One region of the Arthrobacter sp. 01N442 genome, then DNA from elsewhere that is predicted to be linked to it. Evidence: predicted binding sites of a transcription regulator. Region 1 holds the regulator's gene; the other holds the start of a gene.
The links. Region 1 encodes HrcA, which represses chaperone genes, less so after heat shock. Its sites were predicted from a motif close to TTNGCACTCGNNNNNNNCGAGTGCNAA; they were not measured.
Positions count from the first base shown of each region.

Region 2: a site for HrcA is predicted at 1,569-1,595, ahead of groES (co-chaperone GroES). Genes of this name have one in related genera too.

Region 1 covers NZ_JBFTRD010000001.1:110,521-113,892, reverse strand. The annotation lists gene AC1DNC_RS00490 (16S rRNA (uracil(1498)-N(3))-methyltransferase) at 1-282, opposite strand, end outside; gene dnaJ (molecular chaperone DnaJ) at 285-1,412, opposite strand; gene hrcA (heat-inducible transcriptional repressor HrcA) at 1,492-2,505, opposite strand; gene AC1DNC_RS00475 (DUF3097 domain-containing protein) at 2,749-3,372, shown strand, end outside.
Region 2 covers NZ_JBFTRD010000004.1:443,392-446,763, forward strand. The annotation lists gene groL (chaperonin GroEL) at 1-1,033, opposite strand, end outside; gene groES (co-chaperone GroES) at 1,114-1,410, opposite strand; gene AC1DNC_RS09450 (hypothetical protein) at 1,637-2,041, opposite strand; gene AC1DNC_RS09455 (THUMP-like domain-containing protein) at 2,098-3,327, shown strand; gene AC1DNC_RS09460 (shikimate 5-dehydrogenase) at 3,348-3,372, opposite strand, start outside.

The sequences.
Region 1 (3,372 bases):
CCGGTCGCCCTTGGCCAGCGCCTGCACCAGCACCAGGGAAACGCCCGGCTTTGGCTCGACCGCCACTTCGCCGCACTCCACCGTCAGCTCCTGCGGGGCGGCGGCGGTCACGGTGCCGGTGATGCGCTTGCCGGCGCCGTCGGCGATGTCCACGGCCTCCCCCACGGCCAGGCGCTTGACCGTCACCGCGTGGCGCGCTTCGGTGCCTTCGAGGACGAACGTCGCACCGGGAACCAGCTGGTCCAAGGTGCCTGCGGGGGTGAAGAAAACCGGGTTACTCACCGCTACAGGTTACCGAGCCGGTCCCGCAGTTTGGCGAAGACGCCGCCGCTGGCGGCCAGCTTTCCCTCGGTGAACTGCTCGCCGCGGAGTTTGGCGAGCTGGCGGAGCAGGTCCTCCTGGGCGGCGTCGAGCTTGGCCGGGGTGTCCACCTGGAGGTGGACCTTCAGGTCGCCACGGCCGTAGCCGCGCAGGTGCGTTACGCCCAGGCCGCGGAGCGTGATGACCTCGCCGGACTGGGTGCCAGCCTTGACGTCGATTTCCTGAGATCCGTCGAAGGTCTCCAGGGTCAGCTCGGTGCCAAGCGCCGCGGCCGTCATGGGGATGCTGAGGCTCGCGTGCAGGTCGTCGCCTTCGCGCACATAGGTGGGGTCGTTGTTGACCCGGATCTCGACGTAGAGGTCACCGGAGGGACCGCCGGCCGGGCCGGCCTCACCCTGGCCGGAGAGCTGGATGCGGGTGCCGGTGGCGACGCCGGCGGGGACCTTGACGGTGAGCGACCGGCGGCTGCGGATCCGGCCCTGGCCGGCGCATTCGTTGCACGGGTCCTTGATCACGGTGCCGAAGCCTTCGCAGCTGCCGCAGGGGGCGGTGGTCATGACCTGGCCGAGGATGGAGCGCACTGCGCGCTGGACCTGGCCGCTGCCGCCGCAGATGTCGCAACGCTCGGGGTGGCTGCCTTCACGGCAGCAGGAGCCCTCACAGGTGGGGCAGGTGACGGCGGTGTCGACTTCGAGCTTCTTGTTGACGCCGAAGACCGCGTCGCGCAGGTCGATCCGGACGCTGATCAGGGCGTCCTGGCCGCGGCGCACCCGGGAGGCCGGGCCGCCCTGGCCGCCGGCTCCGCCGAAGAAGGTCTCGAAGATGTCCTGGAAGGCGAAGCCCTGGCCGGCGTACCCGCCGCCGAAGCCGTTGTCGGTACCGTTCTCGTTGCCCGTCGTGTCGTAGACCCGGCGCTTCTGCGGGTCGGACAGCACCTCGTAGGCGTGGGTCACCGCCTTGAAGCGCTCGGAAGCGTCGTCGCCGGGGTTCACGTCCGGGTGCAGGGTGCGCGCAAGCTTGCGGTAGGCCTTCTTGATCTCTTCCCCCGTCGCTTCACGGGAGACTCCAAGAACGTCATAGTGGCTGCTCAAAGTGTGTATCTCTTCCTTTTTGTACTGCCAGTGGGGTACTGCCTGTAGTGGCGAGAAGTCCGGTGCACGGTCCGGCCGGTCAGGGCCCGAGGATCCGCGAAAGGTAGCGGGCCACCGCACGGACGGCGGCCATGGTGGTGGGATAATCCATCCGGGTGGGGCCGAGCACTCCGACCTTGGCCGTGGCGTCCGGACCGTAGCCGGTGGCCACCACGGATGCTTCGGAGAGGCCGTCGTAGGGGTTCTCCCGGCCGATACTGACGGTGACACCGCGCGGGTCCTGGGCCATGTCGCTGAGCAGGCGCAGCATCACTACCTGCTCCTCGAGGGCCTCCAGCACGGGGCCGATGCTCAGCGGGAAGTCCACGTTTGACCGGGCCAGGTTGGCGGTACCGGCCATGACCATCCGTTCCTCCCGACTGCTCGCGGCAAGCGATTCAAGTCCGCGGGCCAGGGCCTGGGCAGCGCCGCGCCGCACGGGCGGACAGCTGTCCACCACAGCCTGCAGCGACTGGGGCAGCAGGCTCAGCGGGGTGCCGGAGAGTTTTGCCAGGAACAGGGCGCGGAGTTCGGCGAGGGCCTCGTCGCCAAAGTCCTGGCCGACGTCGATCACCCGCTGCTCCACCTTGCCGGTGTCCGCTATCAGGACTGTGAGAACCTTGCGCGGCGCCAGGAGCACGAATTCGATGTGCCGGACGCGGGCACGGCTCAGGAGCGGATACTGCACGACGGCGACCTGGTTGGTCAGCTGCGAGAGCAGCCGCACCGTCCGGTCGAGGACGTCGTCGAGGTCATCGGACCCTTCGAGCAGGGCCTGGATGGCGCGCCGCTCTGCCGGGGATAGCGGTTTAACCGCCGAAATCTGGTCCACGAACAGGCGGTAGCCCTTGTCCGTGGGAATCCGCCCGGCGCTCGTGTGCGGCGCGGTGATCAGGCCCTCGTCTTCCAACGCGGCCATGTCATTGCGGATCGTTGCGCTGGACACGCCCAGGTGATGCCGTTCCACCAGGGCTTTGGATCCAACCGGTTCGCGGGAATGGACGTAGTCCTCCACGATGGCGCGCAGTACTTCGAGTTTGCGTGGCTCGCTCACGCTCCACCTCCAATCGACCCGTATCGGTTCGCCGGTGCCGCCGGGCGTGAAAGAAGACCCGGTGTTAGCACTCGACATGCCTAAGTGCTAACCAGTCTAATATGAGTCGCGCCGTTGTTAGCATTGGATTCGCTGCGGGCGTGACCACCGGGACCGGTGTTTCCCGGCACACCACAGGCCGCGCCGCCGTTCCCTACCCCGTAATTCCCAAGTGATTCCCAAGTGCAAAGCAGTGTGTAACCGATGTCGTACCAGAACTGGGGCCCGCAGGATCTCTCCGCGCCCGCCAAGGCCCAGCTGCCCGAAATCCCGGTGGAACGCGGCATGGTGCTGGAGGACGTGCAGTCAGGCTGGGTCGGCGCCGTAACCCGCGTGGAGAAGTCCGGCGGCATGCACGTGGTGGCCCTCGAGGACCGGCGCGGCAAATCCCGTTCGTTCCGGCTCGGCTTCGGCTTCCTGCTCGAGGGGCAGCCCATCCGGCTGATGCCGCCCGCCCCGCGGGTACCGGCAGCGGCCCCCGGTGCACGGACGGCATCCGGCTCGGTCCGGGTGGAGGGCCAGCGCGCCCAGGTCGCGAAGGCCAGCCGGATCTGGGTCGAAGGCAAGCACGACGCCGAACTGGTGGAGAAAGTCTGGGGTGACGATCTCCGCGTCGAGGGCATCGTGGTTGAGCCGCTGCACGGCATCGACGACCTGGCTGCCGCTGTGAAAGATTTCCGGCCCGGCCCGGGGCGCCGCCTCGGCGTGCTGGTGGACCACCTCGTTCCCGACTCAAAGGAGTCACGCATCGCCGATGCAGTGATGGCCTCGCCGGGCGCAGCGGGGAACGTGCTGATCGTCGGGCACCCGTATGTGGACGTCTGGCAG
Region 2 (3,372 bases), on a different contig from region 1:
GGGCAACCCGGGCCGCGACGTCCTCGGCCGAACCGGCGCCGTCGACGATGGTGGTGTTGTCCTTCGTGACGGTGATGCGGCGGGCGGTACCCAGGACCTCAAGGCCCACGGAATCCAGGCTGAGGCCCAGTTCCGGGGAGACAACCTGTGCGCCGGTGAGGGTCGCGATGTCCTGCAGCATGGCCTTGCGGCGGTCGCCGAAGCCCGGGGCCTTGACGGCCACGACGTTCAGGGTGCCGCGGATGCGGTTGACGATCAGCGTGGACAGGGCCTCGCCGTCGACGTCTTCGGCGATGATGAAGAGCGGTTTGGAGCTCTGCAGCGCCTTTTCCAGCAGCGGCAGGAATTCCTGGACCGAGGAGATCTTGCCCTGGTTGATCAGGATCAGGGCGTCCTCGAGGACGGCTTCCTGGCGTTCCGCGTCGGTGACGAAGTACGGGGACAGGTAGCCCTTGTCGAACTGCATGCCCTCGGTGAGGACCAGCTCGGTCTGCGTCGTGGAGGACTCCTCGATGGTGATCACACCATCCTTGCCGACCTTGCCGAAAGCCTCGGCCAGGAGCTCGCCGACCTCGTCGCTCTGCGCCGAGATTGCGGCAACGTTGGCCACCTGGGTGCCTTCGACCGGGCGGGCGTTTTCGAGCAGGCGTGCGGCCACGGCCTCGACCGAGACCTCGATGCCGCGCTTGATCTGGCCCGGAGCGGCGCCCGCGGCAACGTTGCGCAGGCCTTCCTTGACCAGGGCCTGTGCGAGCACGGTGGCGGTGGTGGTGCCGTCACCGGCGACGTCGTTGGTCTTGGTGGCGACCTCCTTGGCGAGCTGCGCGCCAAGGTTTTCGTACGGGTCGTCCAGTTCGACTTCGCGGGCGATGGTGACACCGTCGTTGGTGATCGTGGGGGCGCCCCACTTCTTGTCCAGCACGACGTTGCGGCCGCGCGGGCCGAGCGTCACCTTGACCGTGTTGGCGAGCTTATCGATGCCGGCTTCAAGCGACCGGCGGGCAGCGTCGTTAAACGCAAGCTGCTTTGCCATGGTTTTGTCCTTTCAAGACAGAACCCCGCGCAGCCGTTCCGTTCAAAGCGAAGGAAGGGCGGCGCGGGGGTCCAAGAGAGTTACTTTACGACGATCGCCAGAACGTCGCGGGCGGACAGCACGAGGTACTCGACGCCGCCGGTCTTCACTTCGGTTCCGCCGTACTTGGAGTAGATGACAACGTCGCCGACGGCGACGTCGACGGGAACGCGGTTGCCGTTGTCGTCAAAGCGGCCGGGGCCTACTGCAACAACTTCGCCTTCCTGCGGCTTCTCCTGTGCAGAGTCCGGGATAACCAGGCCGGAAGCCGTGGTCTGCTCGGCTTCGAGCGGGCGGACAACAATACGATCCTCAAGAGGCTTAATAGAGACCGACACTCGGACCTCTCCTTTTCGTCAGCAAATTCGTGGACTTTAAAGCTGTGGTGCCATGGCGTACAGACCGTCGTCGCGGTGCCGGCAGCAGCCAGGCTGTTCAAGCTTCAGGTGTTAGCACCCGCCTAGGGTGAGTGCTAATGACGACTCTATGTAAGTCGTTAGCACTCGGTCAAGGTGAGTGCCAGAAGTTCGTCCTTGGTGAACGCCCTGCCTCGGGCGGGTGGGGTCAGCTGCCGGCGAGGTCGTCGAAGTCGACGTCGTCGCCGTCGTCGATCCGGGCGGAATTGCCGCGGTCGCGGTACAGCACGAAGCCCCCGGCGAGCGCAGCGAGCAGGCCGAGGACGAGGCCGATGATGCCGGCCACCCGGGCGCCGGCGTAGGTGTCCCGGATGGCGCGCGCTTCATCGGTCGCGTCTTTCACATCGTTGCCGCCCACGGAGTAGACGGTCGCATTGAAGGAGTCCAGGAAGAAGATGATCACGAGCAATGCCACGCAGACGACGGCGATCACGATGCCGGTGATCAGCGCCGGCCGGGCGAAGCGGGCCAGTCCCCGGTTGTCCTTTGCCTCCCCGAGGGTGCTCTCCCGGGTGCCTGCCGTGCCGAAGTCTTCTGTATTGCTGCCGTCCATGCCGTCCAGCCTATCGGGCGTCCCGCGGGTTCCCGGCCTGAACTACGCTTGATGGCATGGCTGAGACTACGCAGGACCAGATCGCCCCGCTCCTCAATCCGGAGGGCTGGGAGCTGCTGGCCTCGCTGGGGCCGTACCGCGAGGAGGAAGCCTTCCGCCTCAACGCCTCGCTCCGGAAAGCCGGCCATTCCCCGGAACTGGTCTCCGCGGCGCTGACCCAGTCCCGCTTGCGGACCAAGGCGGAGGCGAAGTTCGGCGAATTCGCCCGGCAGATGATCTTCACCCGCGCAGGCCTGGAGCAGGCCACCAGGCTCACCGTGGCGGCGCGGCACGCCCAGCGTTTCGCCGAGGCCGGGATCGCCCATGTGGCGGATCTGGGCTGCGGACTCGGTGCCGACGCCATGGCCCTCGCTTCCCTCGACATCAAGGTAACCGCCGTGGAACTGGATGAAACCACCGCCGCCTGCGCCACGATGAACCTGATTCCGTTCCGGAACGCCACCGTTGTCCACGCCGATGCCGCCACCGTTCCGCTCGACGGGATTGACGGCGTCTGGCTGGACCCGGCCCGCCGCACCACCTCCAGCTCCGGAACCAAGCGCCTCTGGGATCCGGAGGACTTCTCTCCCCCGCTGTCCTTTGTGGAATCTTTGGCCGCCTCCGGCCGCGCCGTTGGGGTGAAGATGGGCCCGGGCATGCCGCACGCCTCGGTGCCGGAAAACTGCGAGGCCCAGTGGGTCTCAGTGGGCGGCGATGTCACGGAAGTGGCGTTGTGGTTCAACGCTGTCCGCCGCCCCGGGATCAGGCGTGCCGCCCTGGTGCTCGGGCCGCAGGGCGCCGCGGAGCTGACCAGCGCGGAAGACTTCGGGGCCGGTCCGGAGGCACCCCTGGGGCCGGTGGAGGGCTACCTGTATGAGCCCGACGGCGCCGTGATCCGCGCCGGCCTGGTCGCCGACGTCGCCCTGCAGCTGGGCGGTCATCTGCTGGACGAACATATCGCCTACATCTGTGCGCCGGAATTGCGCGACATCCCTTATGCCCGGGCGTACAAAGTCCTTGAGGTGATGCCGTTCAACGTCAAGGCGCTCAAGGCCTGGGTCAAGGACAACGGCGTCGGCGTCCTCGACATCAAGAAGCGCGGCACCTCGGTTACGCCCGAGGAACTGCGCAAGCAGCTGCTCCCCGCCGGCGGCAGGAATGCCAAGAACGCTGCCAAAGAGATCGCCACCCTGGTCCTCACCAGGATCGGCGAGGAACGCGTGGCCATCTCGGTTGAGCCGGTCTAGCACCGGACCCGGCCGCCCGGCTACTGGGCGCGCATGAACTCCTCG